4 regions of the Mesorhizobium sp. WSM4841 genome follow, and region 3 is predicted to be linked to each of the others. Evidence: riboswitches for the same ligand, from Rfam matches in the RefSeq annotation. Region 3 holds a riboswitch; each other region holds the start of a gene.

What was found. Region 3 has a riboswitch for thiamine pyrophosphate ahead of thiB (thiamine ABC transporter substrate binding subunit). Riboswitches for the same ligand answer to the same signal wherever they lie in the genome.
Region 1: another riboswitch for thiamine pyrophosphate. It lies ahead of AC0L14_RS12885 (YkoF family thiamine/hydroxymethylpyrimidine-binding protein); the one in region 3 lies ahead of thiB (thiamine ABC transporter substrate binding subunit).
Region 2: another riboswitch for thiamine pyrophosphate. It lies ahead of AC0L14_RS10935 (YkoF family thiamine/hydroxymethylpyrimidine-binding protein); the one in region 3 lies ahead of thiB (thiamine ABC transporter substrate binding subunit).
Region 4: another riboswitch for thiamine pyrophosphate. It lies ahead of thiC (phosphomethylpyrimidine synthase ThiC); the one in region 3 lies ahead of thiB (thiamine ABC transporter substrate binding subunit).

The regions. Positions count from the first base shown of each region.
Region 1 is NZ_JBVVQC010000008.1:239,843-244,991, reverse strand. Features, by position in the region: gene AC0L14_RS12890 (alcohol dehydrogenase family protein) at 1-1,027, shown strand, start outside; gene AC0L14_RS12885 (YkoF family thiamine/hydroxymethylpyrimidine-binding protein) at 1,037-1,645, opposite strand; TPP riboswitch at 1,636-1,748, opposite strand; partial or broken gene AC0L14_RS12880 (IS1 family transposase) at 1,831-2,052, shown strand; gene AC0L14_RS12875 (aspartate aminotransferase family protein) at 2,696-4,072, opposite strand; gene AC0L14_RS12870 (hypothetical protein) at 4,216-4,341, shown strand; gene AC0L14_RS12865 (NAD(P)/FAD-dependent oxidoreductase) at 4,344-5,149, shown strand, end outside.
Region 2 is NZ_JBVVQC010000007.1:140,834-145,982, reverse strand. Features, by position in the region: gene AC0L14_RS10950 (ATP-binding cassette domain-containing protein) at 1-905, opposite strand, end outside; gene AC0L14_RS10945 (superoxide dismutase family protein) at 1,103-1,612, opposite strand; gene AC0L14_RS10940 (sulfite exporter TauE/SafE family protein) at 1,748-2,524, opposite strand; TPP riboswitch at 2,840-2,952, shown strand; partial or broken gene AC0L14_RS10935 (YkoF family thiamine/hydroxymethylpyrimidine-binding protein) at 2,943-3,086, shown strand; gene AC0L14_RS10930 (ABC transporter permease) at 3,172-3,972, shown strand; gene AC0L14_RS10925 (ABC transporter ATP-binding protein) at 3,969-4,727, shown strand; gene AC0L14_RS10920 (ABC transporter substrate-binding protein) at 4,724-5,149, shown strand, end outside.
Region 3 is NZ_JBVVQC010000009.1:191,429-196,577, reverse strand. Features, by position in the region: gene AC0L14_RS13940 (ABC-F family ATP-binding cassette domain-containing protein) at 1-1,669, opposite strand, end outside; gene AC0L14_RS13935 (thiamine diphosphokinase) at 1,671-2,315, opposite strand; TPP riboswitch at 2,418-2,532, shown strand; gene thiB (thiamine ABC transporter substrate binding subunit) at 2,576-3,589, shown strand; gene thiP (thiamine/thiamine pyrophosphate ABC transporter permease) at 3,683-5,149, shown strand, end outside.
Region 4 is NZ_JBVVQC010000040.1:9,239-14,387, reverse strand. Features, by position in the region: gene AC0L14_RS30760 (transcriptional regulator) at 638-898, shown strand; gene AC0L14_RS30755 (hypothetical protein) at 1,272-1,547, shown strand; partial or broken gene AC0L14_RS30750 (7-carboxy-7-deazaguanine synthase QueE) at 1,616-1,990, shown strand; TPP riboswitch at 2,272-2,388, shown strand; gene thiC (phosphomethylpyrimidine synthase ThiC) at 2,492-4,327, shown strand; gene thiO (glycine oxidase ThiO) at 4,324-5,149, shown strand, end outside.

The sequences.
Region 1 (5,149 bases), on a different contig from region 3:
TCGCACCGACGTGAAAGTGCCCTCGCCCGCCCCGGGCGAGGTGCTGGTCAAGGTCACCGCTTGCGGCATGAACAACACCGATGTCTGGGTGCGACAGGGCGCCTACGGCACGGAGGAAGATGCCGCCGCCGTGTCGACCTGGCGGCGTCAGGGCAACACGCTGACTTTCCCGCGCATCCAGGGCACCGACACCGTCGGCAACATCGTTGCTGTCGGCGACGGTGTTTCTTCGGCCCGCATCGGCGAACGGGTGATGGTCGATTTCTCGATCTACAACCGCAACGACGATTCACTCGCCGACATCGACTATATGGGCCACGGCCGTGACGGCGGCTATGCCGAGTACCAGGCCGTGCCGGCCGAGAATGCCCATGTCGTCGCCACTGACCTGACTGATATCGAACTCGCCACGTTTTGCTGCGCCTATCTCACTGGCGAACAAATGCTGGAACGCGCCGCATTGAAGGCCGGCGAGCGCGTGCTGGTCACCGGCGCCTCCGGCGGCGTCGGCTCCGGCATCGTGCAATTGGCGCGGGCGCGCGGCGCCATCCCCTATGCCGTCGTCGGCAAGGGTAAGGAACAGGCGGTGCTCGACATCGGCGCCGAGGCGGTGATCACCCGTGGCGTTGCCGATCTGCCTGCTGCCGTGAACGACGCGACCGACGGCCAGCCGATCGACGTGGTCGCCGACCTGGTCGGCGGTGCGATCTTCAATGACCTCTTGCGCATCCTTCGGCCCGAAGGCCGCTACACCACCGCGGGCGCGATTGCCGGCCCGGTCGTGCAGCTCGATCTGCGCACCATGTATCTCAAGCAATTGCAGCTGCATGGTTCGAGCCAGGGCACGCGGCACGATTTCAGCCGTATCGTCCGCTACATCGAGGAGAAGAAAATCCGGCCGCTGGTCGGCGGCGTCTACAGGCTCTCCGATTTCCACCGCGCCCAAGCGGATTTCATCGCCAAGGACTTTGTCGGCAAGCTGGTAGTCGTTCCGGATGCCGTTTCCGATTTCGCTGCAACCCGTTGACAGCCAAGACTAACAAGGGCTCGGGCTGTTCGCCGACACGGTAAAGTCGAGCGCGACATGGCCTTGCGGCGCGCCAAAGCGAAGGAAGGCTTCCGATAGCGTCGCGAACACCGGTCCGGTGTCGCCTCTCAGCTTGGTGCAGAAATTCTTCGACCTGTCGAAGACGCCCGAAGTCTTGAGAAAGTCGATGCAGCCGTAGATCTCGTCCATGTGATGGCCCTCGCCGAGCGGATAGAGCGAGAACTGCGCGGCGACCTCTTGGCCGAGCTTTTTCGCACCGTCGACATGCGACCGCGCCGCGCCGATGCGCTGGGCCAGGGAGAGCTCGTGACTGCTGCCGGAAATCGGTGTGCAGATCGGATCGTCGGGCTCGCCGGGGCAGCCGCGCGACACCGTCGCCGACAACACGCAGTGGGCGCCACTTGCCGCCGCCGAGGCGAACAGATCGCGCATGGCCGGGAAAAGCTGTTCCGGCGGGCCGACGATCAGCGTCGAGATGTCGTCGGTCTCGATGCGGAAATTCGGCCGATAGGAATCCATCGCCGAAATAGCTTTGAGGATGACGCCGACGAAATCGTCGCACATCGGATACAGGGAAATCTGTGCACCTGAAAACACGGTCGCCTCGCTCCGCTGGCATTACCCAGATCAGCTTGAGGGACCGAGGGCTTGGCACCTTCCATCTCAGCCCCGGCAATACGGAGCGCCCCTGTCGATATGGGCGACGTAGCACCGGCGCAAACGATGTTCAAGTATGGTCATCGCGAGCGCGGGTAGTGGGTCAGTTTGAAATTAGGGGCTGAACTCGGCTGTCCAACGGCTTCTCAAAGAAGGTCGAGGCTAACGCCAACGCCGTCGCGCTTCATTTCATGTACTACAATTTCGTGCGCATCCATGCCACGTTGCGCATGACCCCGGCGATGGCTGCTGGTGTGACTGGCAAGCTTTGGGAGATTGCTGACATCGTTGCGTTGATCGAAGCCAAGGAAGCCGAAAAGCCAATGATTCGTGGTCCTTACAAAAAGCATGCCAACTTAGTTTCGAGGCGCGGCGTGTCAAGCATAGCTCTATCAATGCTCTTGGTTGCATTTGGACTACAGGCATTGGGATACACCGGCACGTGCACTCAGGGTGCCAACGGTCCTTTCACCACAGGAGCTGTGCTAAGCTCGCCGTTCCTTCTCGTGTGCGTTGTTCTCGTCAGCGTTAACTTCGTACGAATACTGAGAGGAGGTTCCAGACAAATATCTGTTCTCAGTCGCGTCGCAGGCTACGCGGTGGTGTTCTCGGCAGTGTGGTTGATCTACTTTAATCGCGAAGTTCTTCACTTCACTTTGGTCCTAGGCATCGGACCTTGTGGTGATTTTAGTTTAAAATATCCTGGCACTTATGACGGTGAAGACCTGCTGGTCGGCTTCGCATTCGGATTCCTACCAGCGCTTGTCGCAGCAATGGCGCTGATAGGCATATTAAGCGACCATTGGCGTCAGCGAATTTCAAACTGACCCACTACCCGAGCGCGCGATCGATTGCCCGGTGACGGCATTTATGCTACTGATTTGGCCATGGTGCTGATTTGCGCCAACGACCCGCCGCCGAGGCGGGTTTTTTGTTCAGGGTTCGCAAGCCCGACCTTACCCATTCAGCCTCTGCCTTCGGATGACCTGATCAGCTCGGTAATCCGACCTGCCTGACCGCGGCTTCAAGCGATCTTTCGAACGCGTCGATCATCTCATCGACCTGTGGCTCGGTGATGATCAGCGGCGGGCAGAAAGCCAGCGCGTCGCCCATGTTGCGCGAGATCACGCCGTTCTGCTGCATGAAACCGTTGACGAGCCCGCCCAGCGCGCCGGCCGTCTCCCACGGCGTCTTGTTCGCCTTGTCGCCGACCAGTTCGACCGCCGCGATCAGGCCGACGCCGCGCACCTCGCCGACAAGCGCGTGCGATTCGAGCTTGCGCAGCCGCTTCTGCATATGCGCGCCGACCGTGCGCGCGTTGCCGACAAGGTCGCGCTCCTCGATCAGCTTCAGGTTCTCGAACGCGACTGCCGCCGCAACGGGATGGCCGCCGCCGGTGAAGCCGTGGCCGAAGGTGCCGATGCGATTGCTTTCGTCGGCAATCGGCTCGAAAACCTTTTCGTTGATCAGCAAGGCCGAGATTGGCAGGTAGGACGAAGAAATCTGCTTCGACAGAACCATGATGTCAGGCCTGATGCCGAAGGTCTGCGAACCGAACATCTCGCCGGTTCGACCAAAGCCGCAGATGACCTCGTCGGCGACGAGCAGGATGTCGTATTTCGACAGCACCGCCTGGATCTTCTCCCAATAGCCGGCCGGCGGCACGATGACGCCGCCGGCGCCCATGATCGGTTCGCCGAAGAAGGCGGCGATGGTTTCCGGTCCTTCGGCCAGGATCAGCTTTTCCAAATCGTCGGCAAGCCGGCTCGAAAACTCTGCTTCGCTCTCGCCTGACAGCGCCTCGCGCCAGTGGTGCGGCGTCGAGGTGTGCAGCACATTGGCGATCGGCAGGTCGAAGGAATTGTGGTTGTTGGGCAGCCCGGTCAGGCTTGCAGAGGCAATGGTGACGCCGTGATAGCCGCGAATGCGGCTGATGATCTTCTTGCGTGCCGGCTGGCCGAGCGCATTCGACCGGTACCAGATCATCTTCATGGCCGTGTCGTTGGCCTCGGAGCCGGAATTGGTGAAATACGCCTTGCTCATCGGCACTGGCGCCATCTGCACCAGCTTCTCGGCGAGATCGATCAGCGGCGAATGCGATTTGGAGCCGAAGTCGTGATAGTAAGGCAGCTTGGACATCTGGCGCACCGCCGCATCGACCAGCCGCTTCTCCGAAAAGCCGACCGCGACGCTCCAAAGCCCGGCCATCGCCTCGATATAACGGTTGCCGGCGAGATCCTCGACATAGATGCCGTCGCCCTTCTCGATGACGAGTGGCCCTGCTTCCTCATGCTTGCGGGCATTGGTGTAGCCGTGCATGTGGTAGCTGATGTCGCGGGCTTCGGGAGAATTCGGTCGAGCGTCCATGATGGCTCCTGTCCTGCATGCCGGGACGTGCGTCCTGCCGCCGTTCGGCGCGCATCGGCCTCTCGATTAATGCTGCCTGGTGCATCCGTTTCTTGTAAGGGTGTCAAGCCCCTTTCGGAAGGGCTGGCGGATGGACGGAAGACATGCAGAATTTCAGCTTCGAGGCCCTGGAACGCGAGAACCTGCGCCAAGCCGGCGGTGCGCGTCGCCAAGACTTGATCCCCGAACGGGTCACCAGCAGGCACAACAACAAGGCTGAGGTGGCCTGATCGTGGACCATGTCGACTGCATCGTCGCCGGCGCCGGCGTCATTGGCCTCGCGATCGCGCGAGAGATGGCGCGGCGTGGCATGGATACCCTGATCCTCGAGGCCGAGAACGCCATCGGCACCGGGACCAGTTCGCGCAATTCCGAGGTCATCCATGCCGGCATCTACTATCCGGCCGGATCGCTGAAGGCCCGGCTCTGCGTGGCAGGTCGCGAAAGGCTCTACCGTTATTGCCAGGAGCGGGCGGTGCCGCATGCGCGCTGCGGCAAGCTCATCGTCGCCACGAATATCGAACAGGAGCCGGTGCTCGCTTCCATCCTGGCCAACGCCTCTGCTTGCGGTGCGGGCGATTTGACGCCCTTGACCGCTGCAGAGGCGCGCAGGCTGGAGCCCAAGCTGCGGTGCACGGCGGCCCTGTTGTCTCCCGCCACCGGCATCATCGACAGCCATGCCCTGATGCTTGCGCTGCTGGGCGACGCCGAGGAGCACGGGGCGGCGCTCAGCCTCAACACCCGCATCGTCTGCGGCCGCATCGAGGGCGGGCGCATCGCGCTCGACACGGTCGACGGCACAAGCGGCGAGCGCTTTGAAATCGCCACCGCGCGCTTCATCAACGCCGCCGGGCTTGGCGCCACGGCACTTGCCGGCTCGCTTGACGGGCTCGACCCGCAATTCGTGCCAGATCTTCGCTATGCCAAGGGCAATTATTTTTCGGTCACCGGCCGGGCGCCATTCTCGCGGCTGGTCTATCCCGTGCCCGAACCCGGCGGGCTCGGCGTCCATCTGACGCTCGACCTCGACGGCGTCGT
Region 2 (5,149 bases), on a different contig from region 3:
TCGATGCCGGCGGCGACCAGATCGGCCAGCGCCTCATTGGCGGCCTTCGCTGTGCCGGCAAGGACGGAGAGCTCAGCGCCTTCGGCGCTGCGTTGGACAGGATGTTCCAGCCGGCGTTCCAGAATGGTCGCCGCTTGGTCCGCCCGTGCAACATCGGCGAGCGCGACATGGAGAAAGCCGGAGCCGGTGGCCGCCTTCAGTTCGCGGCTGGTACCCTCGGCGATCTTCCTGCCGTGGTCGATGACGGCGATACGCGCTGCAAGTTGATCGGCCTCTTCGAGATATTGCGTGGTGAGCAGGATGGTGACGCCGGCCTCGGCGAGGCCGCGGATCATGCCCCAGACATCCTTGCGGGCGTTCGGATCGAGGCCTGTAGTCGGCTCGTCGAGGAACAGCACGCCCGGCGTGACGACCAGCGAGGCGGCTATGTCGAGCCGCCTTCGCATGCCACCCGAATAATCCCTCACCTGCTTCGTCGCCGCTTCGGACAAGCCGAAAGCCGCGAGCAGGTCGTCCGAACGGGTTTTCGCGGCGCGACCGCGAAAACCCCAGAGTCGGGCGAGCAGGACGAGGTTCTCCCGGCCCGTCAAGTCCTCGTCGAGCGAAGCGAACTGCCCGGTCATCGCGATTGCCGCACGGACCGCATGCGGGGCCTGCACGAGATCGTGCCCCATCACGGTCGCAGAGCCGGCGTCGGGGCGCGACAGCGTCGCGAGCATGCGCATCAGCGTTGTCTTGCCGGCACCGTTCGGACCCAGGATGGCGAAAATCATGCCGCGCGGCACATCGAGATCGACACCATCGACGGCGCGCAGCTTGCCGAACGTCTTGACCAGGCCGCGGGCGGAAATGGCTGACTGGACAAAACCCTTGGAGGGCAGGCCCATAGGAGAAGTATCGTTCATGCAATCATCCGGCAGTCGCAAAATGAAAGGCCAGCTTCGGCGCGATGGGTGCGTCGTCAATTTCTCTGCAGGCGCACGAACTTACCGTCTGGCTTATCCTCGTGCCAGAGGCTCCGACGACGTACCACTACCTGGCCGCTGAGGCTGAAAGCCGGTCCGATCATATGTCGGACAGGTCTCTAATCATCTTGGGGTTTTCACTCGATCACGGCGCAGGCCTGACGATTTCCGGCATCACCGGCAGGCTGGCTTTTGTAGTCGTCCTGTCCGCCGTGGATCATCAATGCCTTGCCTCGTATCGCCGTTTCTCCACCATCCAGCTTGACCATGCCGTTGAAAGCCTGGGCACGCAAAACGCCGTCGGCGCCGACCCGCTGATTTGGCATATCGCCCGCGTGCGGGCCTTTTCCAGTGAGGTATCCATGTTCGGCATTCGTCGGATTGAAGTGCCCACCGGCCGAGTCATGGCCGGTCTGATGGTCGCACTTTCCGGTTTCATGAACATGGAACGCGACCCACTCGCCCGGAGGCAGTCCTGTTACCTCCAACGCTATCAGCACGCCCTGCGCCGTCTCGGTCAGCGTGGCCGTGCCATTCTTCTCGCCGGCCATGTTGACGAATTCGGCTTTCGCGGTCGCGGTGTCCTGAGCCGCTGCAGGCATCGCGACCGCCAGCGCCAACCCTGTTGTTGCAACCAATCTTCTCATCGACTCGGCCTCCGGTTGTCCAAGCAAGCCAAACAACAAAGGGGTCTCTTCGTTCCATTTGGCAATTGAGTTTTTTTGTCTCCCGCACAGCCGCCAGGGAAGCGACGCCGACAACCTGTTCGATGTGTCTTCAGTTTACACCAATTCGAAGAGTTGCGCGGTTTGCCAGCCTGCAAGCAGTATGATGAGAATACCAACGAGCCTGAGAAGCGTCTTTTCTGCGATTGACTTCACTACCCAACCGGCCATCGGCGCTGCGACTACGCCGCCAAGAATCAAGCCGGCGACAGAGAGTAGATTTTCCGTTGGCTCTCCTGCCTCCGCCCAATGGCCCGTTACTAATGCAAACAAGAAGGTCAGAGACACCGAGAGCGTGATGAGGAACTCGCTCGCATTTACCGTACCAATAACGTAGCGGGGCGTCCCGCCAAAACCGAGAAGGCCCGTCGTTACGATGGGTCCCCATCCACCACCCCCTGCGGCATCGAGAAATCCACCACCAAGTCCAAGCGGAGGTACCGCGCCTGCAGGGACCGGCTTACTCGGGATCCGCCGGAATGAACGGAACAGGAGCCAAGCTCCGACAAGCGCCAGATATGTGGTCACATATGGCTTCATGATCGCTCCCTCAAACGAGGTGAGCACATAAGCGCCGAGAACGCCGCCGAGAACACCAAATGGCATCAGCCGCCAGAAAAGCTTCCAGTCGATATTGCGGTGATAGAGGTGAGCCGAACCTGAGGCCGCAGTGGTAAACAGCTCCGCTGCGTGAACTGAAGCCGAAGCGTGTGCAGGAGACACGCCAAACCCCAGTAGGGTTGTCGAGCAAATCACGCCGTAGGCCATGCCGAGAGCCCCGTCGACAGCCTGAGCTACAAACCCTACGAGCGCAAAAAGGATAAATTCCTGCATTTGGCTCTCCAACAAAGCGCGGGTCGTAATTGGCGAAAGAGGAACCGCTGCCTACAACGGATGCAATTTATATCTTCATGCTTCCACAATTCACCAAACGCCTGGCATCGACAATGGCGACGAACGGGAAACTGTCCGCTCGATCGACGTCTTTCCCGATACCTTCAAAGTCATGTGGCTTCTCAGAATATCGAGAGCGATCTCGAACAGGATGCCGGGTTGTCACTCTTCCCTGTCCTGCGCCGCGCCTCCTCGACCTGAGGTTTCACGAGTCGGACGCAGGCTTGCAGCTCCACCCCATATCTGTTTAATTGCCGGCATCCACAGGGGTGCTCCGTATCGTCGGGGCTGAGAGCTGGGCTGCAAGCCCGTAAACCCTAGAGCTGATCTGGATAATACCAGCGGAGCGAGGCGGGCGATGTTTTCTGGCGCACAGATTTCTCTTTCTCCGACAACCGGCGATTTCGTCGGTGTCGTCATCTCCGCGCTCGATGCGCTCGACCCTTGTCGCGATCGGTTGCGCATAGGCACAGACGATATTTCGACGCTGCCGGTCGGCCCGCTCCAGGGCCATCTCACGATCGAGCTTACGGTTTCGGCCAACAGCCCGACCCTGCGCTGATCTTTTCGCACCAGACAAGTCTCGCATGTCTCAACCTTTCTCCGCCGCGCCGCGAATCGCAGCCTTGTTCGCCAAGGTCGGACCGGCCTTGCTATCGGTTGGCACGCTGGTTTTGGCTTGGGACCTCTATGCGCGCATCTCGGGCATCTCGCCCACCACGCTGCCCGCGCCGTCACGCGTTCTCGCCCAGGCCATCCGGCAGCGCCAGGCGCTGCTCGACAACACCGTGCCGACGATCAGCGCCACATTGGCGGGCTTCGCCTGCTCGCTGGCCGTTGCCTTCATCCTTTCGGTGCTGATCGACTTCTTCAACCCGCTGCGCCGTGCCCTGTTCCCGGTGTTCATCATCAGCCAGACCCTGCCGCTGGTGGCGATCGCCCCGCTGGTCGTTCTCTGGTTCGGCTTCGGGCTGACGCCGAAGATCACGCTGATCGCCCTCGTGACTTTCTTTCCCATGCTGGTCGCGCTTGTGCAGGGTTATGACTCGACGGATCGGGACATCTCGGCGCTTCTGAGTTCGATGGGCGCTTCCCGCATGCGCATTTTCCTGCTGGCCCGCTTGCCCTCCTCGCTGCCCTATTTCTTCGCCGGACTGCGCATCTCGATCACCTATGCCGTGGTGGGCGCCATCTTCGCAGAATATGCCGGTGCGGCCAAAGGGCTCGGCATCTACATGCTCAACGCCAAGAACAATTTCCGGCCCGATCTCGTGCTGGCGGCCGTGCTGGTCAGCGCCTTGCTCACGCTAGCCCTGTTTGCTGCTACGGTACTGATCCAGCGCGTCGTCATGCCATGGGAGCGGCTCGATGGCGCACGAAAATCATGAGCAGGCGGCTGGAGCTGCGCCAAGTCAGGAAGCGTTTTGGCGACATCGACGTGCTTGCCGACATCACCCTGCACATCGAGCCGGGCGAATTCGTTTCAATCCTCGGCCCCTCCGGAGCCGGCAAGTCCACGATCTTCAGCTTGCTGACGGGCGGTCTCGGAGGCCACGGCGGCGATGTCGACTTCGACGGGCGGCCACTGGCCGACACGCGCCGACCGTTTGCCTTCATGCCGCAGCACGACGCCCTGATGCCCTGGCGCACGGTTATCGACAACACCGCGCTCGGCCTGGAAGTGCAGGGCATGTCCCGCAAGGCGGCGCGCGACAGGGTGGCGCCGTTCTTCGGCGAATTCGGCCTTGCGGGCTTCGAGCATAAGTATCCGGCGCAGCTCTCGGGCGGAATGCGCCAGCGCGCCGCGCTGTTGCGCACCGTCGTGCAGGACCGCGCCATGCTGTTGCTCGACGAGCCGTTCGGCGCACTCGACGCCCTCACGCGCACCGGCATGCAGCGCTGGCTTCAGACGATGTGGGACCGACACCGCTGGACGGTCCTGCTGATCACCCACGACGTCCGCGAGGCGGTCTTCCTGTCCGACCGCATCTATGTGCTGAGCGCCCGCCCCGCCCGCGTGCTGCGCGAAATCATCATACCTCTTTCGCGCCCGCGCAAGGATCTTGCCTCGTCGGAAGCCAGCGCCATCGAAGCCGACATCCTCGATACCCTGCTCGATCCACAGCCCGCCCAAAGGACATGACCATGCTTTCCAGACGCCTCTTCATCGCTGCCGCATTGATCGCCGGGTTCGCACCCGTCACGTCCGTCTCCGCCCAGCAGACTGTCACCGTCGCGCTAGACTGGACGCCGAACACAAATCATGTCGGGCTCTATGTCGCCCAAGCGAAAGGCTTCTACGCCGAGGCCGGGCTCGACATGCGGATCCTGCCCTACACCGACACTGCGGCCGGTACGCTGATCGCCAACCGCGTGGCCGATTTCGGTATACTGGGATCCATAGGATTGTTCACCCAACGCACGGCCGGCGCCGACCTCGTCGCCACCTACGCCATCATGCAGACAGAAGCCGGCAGGCTGGTGTTCAACGCCGACCGCGCCGATATACAGTCCCCCAGGGATCTGGACGGCCTGACCTATGGCGGTTTCGGCAGCGCCTGGGAG
Region 3 (5,149 bases):
TCTCCAGCCGTGAGATCGAGGCGTTCACCGCCTCGATCTTCTTCGGCAGCGATTCCAGCGCGAATTTTTGTTTGAACGACAGTTTTTTTGAGCCCTTCGGCGCGGGTGCTTCGCTCCTGCCTGCCGCCACCACTTCGCTGGTCTCGGCCTTTGGCCGTGCCTTGCGGTCGTCCAGCCTGGTGCCGCCGCGCTGCGCCAGCATGTCGGAATAGCCGCCGGCATATTCGATCCAGCGGCCGCCGCCGTCCGGCGCGATCAGGCTGGTCACGGTGCGGTCGAGGAAATCGCGGTCGTGGCTGACCAGGATCACCGTACCGGCAAAACCGGCGACCAGTTCCTGCAGCAATTCCAGCGTCTCCATGTCGAGGTCGTTGGTCGGCTCATCGAGCACCAGCAGGTTCGCCGGCCGCGCCAACACGCGGGCGAGCAGCAGCCGCGCCCGCTCGCCGCCCGAAAGCTCGCGCACCGGCGTGCGCGCCTGTTCCGGTTTGAACAGGAAATCCTTCATGTAGGAGACGACGTGGCGCTGCTCGCCATTGATGACGAGGTTCTCGCCGCGCCCGTCGGTGAGGTATTGCGCCAGTGTCTCTTGCGGATCGACCGCGTCGCGTTTCTGGTCGAGCGTGGCGATCTCCAGATTGGTGCCGAGCCGCACCGTGCCTGAGTCCGGCTTCAATTCGCCGGTCAGCATCTTCAGCAGTGTCGTCTTGCCGGCACCGTTCGGGCCGACCAGGCCGACGCGGTCGCCGCGCTGGATGCGGGTCGAGAAGCCCTTGACCACAGTGAGGTCGCCAAAGCTCTTCTCGATGGTCTTGGCCTCGATCACCAGCTTGCCGGATTCGGCGGCGTCGCTGGCCACCATGGTCGCCGCACCCTCGGCGCCGCGATGGCCACGAAAGCGCTGGCGCATGGTCTGCAGTTCGCCGAGCCGGCGCATGTTGCGCTTGCGCCTTGCAGTCACGCCGTAGCGCAGCCAGTGCTCCTCGCGCACGATCTGGCGGCCAAGCTTGTGCTGCTCGCGTTCTTCTTCTTCCAGAACGGTGTCGCGCCATTCCTCGAAATGGCCAAAGCCCTTGTCCAGCCTGCGGGTCTGGCCGCGATCGAGCCAGACGGTGGCGCGCGACACGCGCTCGAGGAAGCGGCGGTCATGCGAGATGACGATCAGCGCCGAAGAGGTGCGGGCCAGCTCCTCCTCCAGCCATTCGATGACCGACAGGTCGAGATGGTTGGTCGGCTCATCGAGGAGGAGAATGTCGGGCTCCGGCGCCATGACGCGGGCAAGGGCGGCACGGCGCGCCTCGCCGCCGGAGAGATCGTTCGGCCGCTCGTCGCCGGACAGGCCGAGATGCTCCATCAGATAGGTGGCGCGGTAGGGATCGTCGGCGGGTCCGAGCCCCGCCTCGACATAGGCGCGGACGCTGGCGAAACCATCCAAGTCGGGCATTTGCGGCAGGTAGCGCACTGTCGCCGAGGGCTGGCGGAACACCTCGCCGTCCTGCGGCTCTATCAATCCCGCAGCGATCTTGAGCAACGTCGATTTGCCCGAGCCGTTGCGGCCGACCAAAGCGATCTTGTCGCCCGCCGACGCCGTCAGTTCCGCCCCGTCGAGCAGCGGCGTGCCACCGAAGGTCAGTTTTATGCCGTCGAGATTGAGAAGTGGCGGCGCCATGTCAGCTTCCAGGTAAGGGGAATGGGTGGGCGAGCAACAGCGCGCGGCCACTGCTCAGCGCAATTTCCAGCCGGCCCTTGACCTCGTTGGAAATGGTCAGCGACGAACCGAACGCCATCTCGATATGGTTCAGCGGCCATTTGGCGCCGGTCACGGTCAGGCCGGTAAGGTCGGAAAAGCCGAGAATCGAAAACAGCGTGCCATCGGCGTAGTCGAAGCCGGCCTTTCCGCGAAGCAAGGGAGTGCCTTCCTGTGCGCCGCTGGTCAAAAGCACCTCCGTCCCTGCCTCGGCCAGTCGGACACTGAGCGCCAGGTGCAGGAAGGCGTGGTCGGTGCGCTTGCCGCCGAACGCGCCGGCGAGCACGAGACTGGTCGCGCCGCGTTCGAGCGCGGCGGCGATAGCCAGTTCGCCGTCGGTCTTGTCCTTTTCTGCCGGAAACACCTGGCGGGCCACGGCGGCCAGCTCGTCCGGCAAGTCCGCCGGCACCGAATCGAAGTCGCCGACCCAGAGTTCCGGCGTCAGGTTCAGCGTCCGGGCATGGCTCATGCCGGCGTCGGCGGCGATGACACGGGAGCCTTCGACCTGGCGGTCGAGCAGCGGCGTGCGGATTAGATCGCCGCCAAGCAGGATGGTGAATTTGCTCATATGCGTGGCCCTTACCAGCCCTGCTTGCCAAACGGAAGGCCGCGTTCCAGATGCCCGGCAAACTTCCGCTTGCGCCGCAACCAGGCCGGGCCTATGTGTCGAAACGCTCTAACGGGGTGCTGGACGCGATCTTCGCGAACCAGCTGAGAGGCGACCATGCCAACCCGCTGAACCTGATCCGGTTTGTACCGGCGGAGGGATTAGACGTTTCGGACAGCCCGACGCCTCAATTCCTTTCAACGCGAACGAAGGAGGCGCCGATGCGCACGTTTTTATACACTCTAGTTTCGGCAGTGCTGCTTGCGGCGACTGTTCCCGCCGGCATCGGGCCGGCATCCGCGCAGGAAAAACTCACCGTCTATACCTATGAGAGCTTCACCGCCGACTGGGGTCCAGGCCCCGCGGTGAAGAAGGCCTTCGAGGCCGAATGCGGCTGTACTCTCGAATTCGTCGCGGTCGCCGACGGCGTCGCCCTGCTCAACCGCGTCAAGCTGGAAGGGGCCGCGACCAAGGCCGACATCGTGCTCGGCCTCGACACCAATCTGACTGCGGAAGCCAAGGCCACCGGCCTGTTTTCGCCGCATGGTGCCGTCATCGATGTCAATGTGCCGGGCGGCTGGAGCGACGATGTTTTCGTGCCGTTCGACTATGGCTATTTCGCCGTCGTCTACGACACCGAAAAGCTGAAGACGCCGCCGAAGAGCCTGAAGGAATTGGTCGAGGGCAATGCCGATGAGAAGATCGTCATCCAGGATCCGCGCACCTCGACGCCCGGTCTCGGCTTGTTGTTGTGGGTGAGGTCGGTTTATGGCGACAAGGCGCCGGAAGCCTGGGCCAAGCTTAGGGCAAAGGTGCTCACCGTGACGCCGGGCTGGAGCGAGGCCTATGGCCTGTTCACCAAGGGCGAGGCGCCGATGGTGCTGTCCTATACCACGTCGCCGGCCTATCACATGGTCGCCGAAAACACCGAACGCTATCAGGCGGCGTCCTTCGAGGAGGGCGCGTATCTGCAGATCGAGGTTGCCGGCATCACCACGTCAGGCGCGAAGAACCCATTGGCGAAACAGTTCCTGACTTTCATGACCGGACCGAAATTCCAGGATGTCATTCCCGAGACCAACTGGATGTTCCCGGCCGGCAAGACCGAGAAGCCGCTCAATCCGGCTTTCGACAAGCTCGTCAAGCCGACCAAGACTTTGCTTTTCAGCCCGGAAGAGGTCGCCGCCAATCGCAAGGCCTGGGTCGACGAATGGCTGTCGGTGATGAGCAAGTAGCTTGTGATTGAAAGATGATTACTCTACGGCGCCCGGGAACTCGACCTCAGCCATATTTTCTGCTTCGACGATCGTTGAATTAGGCAGGGCGGCATGCATACCGGATATCCTGCCGATCCCCGCGTCACCGCCGGCACCATCGCGCTTGCCGCTGTTGCGCTGCTGATCGGCGGAGCGTTCGCCGGGCTCATCGTCGAAGGCGCCCGCGACCCGTCCGGCGCCATGTCGGCCTTCGATTCCTACCTCTTCCGCGTCGCCCGTTTCACGCTGTGGCAGGCTTTGCTGTCGACACTGCTTTCCGTCGTGCCGGCGCTGTTCGTTGCGCGGGCGCTGTCGCGGCACCCGCGCTTCTTTGGTCGCGGCCTGATCCTGCAGCTCTTCGCCGTGCCGCTTGCGCTGCCGGCCATCGTCGCCGCACTCGGCATTCTGGCTCTCTATGGCCGTGCCGGCTATTTCGCCGGCGTGCTCACCGCGATTGCCGGTCAGGGCTGGCCGGGCATATACGGCCTGTCCGGCATCCTCATCGCCCATGTCTTCTTCAATCTGCCGCTGGCCACGCGGCTGTTCCTTGAAGCGCTGACGACAGTGCCGGCCGACCAGTGGCGGTTGGCGAGCCAGCTCGGCATGGGCGCCAGACCCGCCTTCCGGCTGATTGAATGGCCGACGCTGCGTGCGGCGCTGCCGGGCGTCGCCGGGCTTGTCTTCATGCTCTGCATCACATCCTTTACCATCGTGCTCACGCTGGGCGGCGGGCCGCGTGCGACGACATTGGAGGTCGCCATCTACCAGGCACTGCGTTTCGATTTCGATCCTGCCCGCGCGGTGACGCTGACACTGCTGCAGATCGCGCTGACCTTCGTCGTGGTGCTGGCATTGATGCGGCTTGGCGCCAACATCGTCGGCGACGCCAACCTGCCGGTGGCACCGCGCCGCTATCTTTCGGCCGGCCCGGCCGAGACCGTGCTGAATACAGCATTGATCGCTCTCGCATTGCTGTTCGTCGCCGGGCCGATGGCTGCCATGGTGACGTCAGGCCTTGGCGCCGATCTCGGTCGGCTGGCGGGCGAGAGCGCGGTGCGGCAGGCGACGCTGACCAGCGCCGTGCTCGCCCTGCTGGCGGCGCTGCTTTCAGTGGCGCTGTCGCTGTCGCTCGTTATGGCACGACGGGCGCTGGCCTTAAGGCGTCGCGTCGGCGCCAGGACGCTGCTCGAATACGCCACCGATACCGGCGCCGGCTTCGTCCTCGTCGTGCCGCCCATCGTCATCGGCGCCGGCTGGTTCCTGCTCCTGCGGACCGTCAGCGACGTCTTTGCCATCGCCCCTGTCATGGTCGTCGCCGTCAATGCGGTGATGGCGATGCCGTTTGCCATCCGCGCCATTCGCCCCGGCTATGATGCGGCGAGCGAACGCCACGAACGGCTCTGTCTGCTGCTTGGCATTTCGGGCTGGAACCGGTTCCGGCTGGTCGACTGGCCGTCGCTGCGGCGGCCGCTCGCCACCGGTTTCGCGTTCGCCATGGCTTTGTCGCTCGGCGATCTCGGCGTCATTGCCCTGTTCGGC
Region 4 (5,149 bases), on a different contig from region 3:
GAGGCATCAAAAGTCGTGCCAACTGAGCAGAAGGAACCTCCGGGGGATTTTCTACTATTATTCAATAAGTTGAACGAATTCGCAGCAAAGCGCAGCCGTACTCCGGTGTCGCGGATCTGACAAACCCAACAGTCTGGCTGAAACAGAGAGATGTTGGTCCCTCAGCGCTTTGTCCGATGGGCACCCGGCCTCCTGCATTGGCCGGAGGGGACCACACGGTATTAACGTTCAAGATGAACGCCGCCGGCAAGCATCCCTGGACAGTCCCCGCTGATACTTTGACGCTAGTCCGCGCGCTGGTGCGCCTAATGCCCGACCTCCAGATCGCGCGGCTCCTCAATCGCGCCAGTAAGCCGACGGCGCGTTGAAGCGGCCGCGCAATCATCGATGTGAGCGTCATGACGGCGCTGCGCACGGTGTCGTCGAGTTGTGGCCACTGGACCAATCCTCGTAAAGCGAGCCAAGGTTCTTGATCTAAACGGCGGCGGCCGCCATATTAGCGTAGCGCCTCTCACACGTTCGAGAGTGATCGCGTTTTTGGATGCCGCCCGCTCGGGCTGTTTGGGCATCCTATTTCAACATCGGCGGCCGCTTGTTTCGAGTTATCGAGTGGCCGATCTCTGCATTTGGAGGCAAAATGACCGCAACGCCTTTCGCGCTGCCCGAGGCAGTGCTTACCGCAATCTCAAACGGAAAACCCGTAATTCAGGCATATCGGGAACATCTTGGCTATTCGACCGAGGACATTGCCGTGACCAGCGGTCTGACAGTCGAGGAGGTCGGGCTGATCGAATCTGGCTATCGTTTCGACAAGGGCTATCGCGATCGGATCGCTCGGGCGCTTGGCTTGGCTGAGAGTGTCTTCGATGAAATCTCGGCCATCCCGAACGCTGCCTGACGTCGGCCTCTGAAGATTACCCGCCGCCTGCCAGGTCGGATCAGAATCCTACGGGTATATCAATACCCTTACGGCGGCGGGGCCGGTGTCAGAATTCTTATTTCTACGGAATCGATTCGCTCTGCGGAAGATCGGCCTCATGGCGGGCGACACGGATGTAACCTTGGCCCGCACGAGAGGCCAGATCTGTGGATAGAGAGAACCGGCTAGCCGCGTTGACGGGTCGCTAGGAAGCCAACAAGACCTTGGGAACAGACCCAAAGGAGGCCAAGCGAAAATACGCAGAGGTTGGCTGCCGAATTTGAGCGCGAGCCGGTTCACACGCCGCTTAGAGAATGGAAACGATCCGGGACGTGGCGCGCCGGCGCCCATTATGAACGAGCATAAGTCGCGGACTATCACCGACCGAGAGGCGCATCACTTTGCCAAAGCCGTCCACGATGAATGGATCACAAAGTTCCGAGAGAATCCGAGCGAACAGCTGCACTGGCACACCGGCCGCTACGAGGGCATGTGGACAAAATATTCCCTACCCGATGGTGGTGCCGAACTACGCGGCGCAACGATCAGCGCTTGCGAAGTCGAGCGGCTTAGACGAAAGGTTTCGGCGAAACCGCCCGAGGCCATCAGGGAAGGTTCGTCACGATGAAAGCGATCCCTTGCCCGTTCTGCACAAGCTGCGAGGTTAGGCCATATGAGACGGACGAGGCGCGCGTTGCAGATCTCGACGTGCTGGTGCTAAGCCCCAAGCCGCCCTCAAGCGAAATGACGACAGATTGGGCCGTGTTCGACACCTGCATCGAGGCGGCCCAGGATAAGCCGCAGATGGCGCTCAAGCTCGTCGTCTTCGACGATGATGATTTTGCTTATGCCAAAGACGCCGCGGCGCGCTACCCACACTTACCCGTCTATCTGCAACCCGGCAATCACACGCCGCCGCGTCCCGGCGACGAAGACGCGTTCATCGACATGGTCGGAGTGATGAAGCGCATGGAATGGCTGGTCGAAAAGGTGACCCGCGACAGGTGGTGGCAGGCGCGTGTACTGCCGCAGCTTCATGTTCTGCTTTGGGGAAACAAACGGGGCGTCTAGCCGAAGGGGAAGGATTTGCCGACGACGAGCAAGACAGACATCTATAGCAATCTCACCCAACTGGGCGGCAGCAGCGTCGTTCCGGAAAGCCCCGAAAACACCGTGCTGGAAAAGGCACCGAATCCGCATGAGGGCTCGCCTTATTGGGGGCGCTTCACCGCTCCTCTGGGGCGTGACTTGCTCTCGATACTAGCATGCTTTTCCGCTGGGTTTGTTTGGTCGCCGATCACCGCTACGGGACGAATGCGCTTGACAAAATAGTGACGGGCCGTTCAATTCGATGCATTCACCAGGGGAGTCCCGGCAAGGGGCTGAGATACTGCTGGCTTTCGCGGCGCAGTGACCCGTTGAACCTGATCCAGTTCATACTGGCGTAGGGACGGTGCAAGCGCTTTGCGGGAGTTTACGCCCGAGGTCCTGTTTCGACAGGTCGACAGAAGCGTCTTTTCATCCTTCCGGCACAGAACTGGGTCTCCAATGCATGAGCAAAGGAGCCTCACGATGAATGCCCTCACCCCCGCCGTGTCGACGGGACCACTGCCCGCCTCGCGGAAAATCCACAAGCCCGGTGCCATCCACCCGCAGATCAGGGTGCCGATGCGCGAAATCTCCGTCCATCCGACAGCTGGGGAGCCGCCTGTCACCGTCTACGATCCATCAGGCCCCTATACCGACCCGACTGTCGAAACCAGCATCGAAAAAGGCCTTACCCGGCTTCGCCGTGAATGGATTGCGGCGCGCGGCGATGTCGAGGCCTATGACGGCCGCCATGTCCGGCCGGAAGACAACGGATTCGTGACTGGCGAGCGGCAGACGCCGGAATTTCCCATTCGCCACCGACCGCTCAGGGCCAAGGCAGGCGAGGCGGTGACACAGCTTGCCTATGCTCGCGCCGGCATCATCACGCCCGAAATGGAGTTCGTCGCCATCCGCGAGAACCTCGGCCGCGAGATCCTGCACGGCAAACTGCAGCGCGACGGCGAGGCCTTCGGCGCCGCAATTCCCGATTTCGTCACACCGGAATTCGTGCGCGAGGAGGTAGCGCGCGGACGCGCGATCATTCCTGCCAACATCAATCATCCCGAGAGCGAGCCGATGATCATCGGTCGCAATTTCCTGGTGAAGATCAATGCCAATATCGGCAATTCGGCGGTCACCTCCTCGATGGCCGAGGAGGTCGAAAAAATGGTCTGGGCGATCCGCTGGGGCGCCGATACGGTGATGGATCTGTCGACCGGCCGCAACATCCACAACATCCGCGACTGGATCGTTCGCAACGCACCGGTGCCGATCGGCACGGTACCGCTCTATCAGGCGCTCGAAAAGGTCGGTGGCATCGCCGAAGACCTGACCTGGGAGGTATACCGCGACACGCTGATCGAACAGGCCGAACAAGGCGTCGACTATTTCACCATCCACGCGGGCGTGCGGCTGCAGTACATCCCGCTGACGGTTGACCGGGTCACGGGTATCGTCTCGCGCGGCGGGTCGATCATGGCCAAATGGTGCCTCCACCATCACCGGGAGAGCTTCCTTTACGAGCATTTCGCGGAAATCTGCGACATCTGCCGAGCCTATGACGTGTCCTTTTCGCTCGGCGACGGGCTTCGTCCGGGCTCGATCGCTGATGCCAACGACGCGGCGCAATTCGCAGAGCTGGAGACGCTCGGCGAGCTGACGAAGATCGCCTGGGCAAAGGACTGCCAGGTGATGATCGAGGGGCCTGGCCACGTGCCGATGCACAAGATCAAGGAGAACATGGACAAGCAACTCGCCGTCTGCGGCGAGGCGCCATTCTATACGCTTGGACCGCTGACGACCGACATCGCGCCGGGCTACGACCACATCACCTCAGGCATCGGCGCCGCGATGATCGGCTGGTTCGGCACCGCCATGCTCTGCTACGTCACACCGAAGGAACATCTCGGCCTTCCCGATCGCAACGACGTCAAGATTGGCGTGATCACCTACAAGATCGCGGCGCATGCCGCCGACCTGGCGAAGGGGCATCCGGCGGCGAAAGTCAGGGATGACGCCCTTTCCCGCGCGCGCTTCGAGTTCCGCTGGGAGGACCAGTTCAACCTGTCGCTCGACCCCGAAACCGCGCGCTCCTTCCACGACCAGACCTTGCCCAAGGAGGCGCACAAGCTGGCGCATTTCTGCTCGATGTGCGGGCCGAAATTCTGCTCGATGCGCATCTCCCATGACATTCGTGCCGAAGCGCAGAAGGAGGGCATGGCGGCGATGGCGGCGAAATACCGCGAGGGCGGCGATCTCTACGTGCCGGCGGACGAGACCAGCGCACCGCTCTTGCCACAGGCGTGTGAGCCATCATGAGGGTCCTGGTCAAAGGGGCCGGCGTCGCCGGCCTCACCGCGGCCTTCGAACTCGCCATCCGCGGCGCGGCGGTGACGGTTGCCGAGACGAGGCTTAGCCTCGGCGGCAATGCGTCGTGGTTCGCCGGCGGCATGCTGGCGCCGTGGTGCGAGCGTGAAAGCGCCGAGCAGCCGGTGTCTGACCTCGGACGCAACGCCGCCGACTGGTGGGATGCGGTAACGCCAGGCCAGGTGACGCGGGCCGGAACACTGATCGTGGCCGCGCCGCGCGATGTGGGCGAACTCGAGCGGTTCGCCAGCCGCACCTCGGGTCATCGGCGTGTCGATGAAAATGCAATCGCGTTGCTGGAGCCCGACCTTGCCGGCCGCTTCCGCAGCGGATTGCTGTCCCCCGACGAAGCGCATCTCGACCCGCGCCGGGCGATAACGGCACTTCATGACAAGCTCGCGGCCATGGGCGTCGAATTCCGCTTCGAAGCAGACGCCCCGACTGTTTCCGGTTTCGATCGCCAGATCGACTGCACGGGAATGGCTGCGGTCGACGACAGGCTACGCGGCGTTCGTGGAGAGATGCTCATCCTGCACATGCCCGATGTCTCGCTGTCACGCCCGGTCCGGCTGCTTCATCCGCGCTTTCCGCTCTACGTGGTGCCGCGCACCGACCACCGTTTCATGATCGGCGCGACGATGATCGAGAGCCAGTCCACAGGACCGGTCACGGCGCGTTCGATGATGGAGCTTTTGGGCGCGGCCTATGCTCTCCATCCGGCATTCGGCGAAGCTGGCATCATTGAGACCGGCGCCGGTGTTCGTCCGGCCTTTC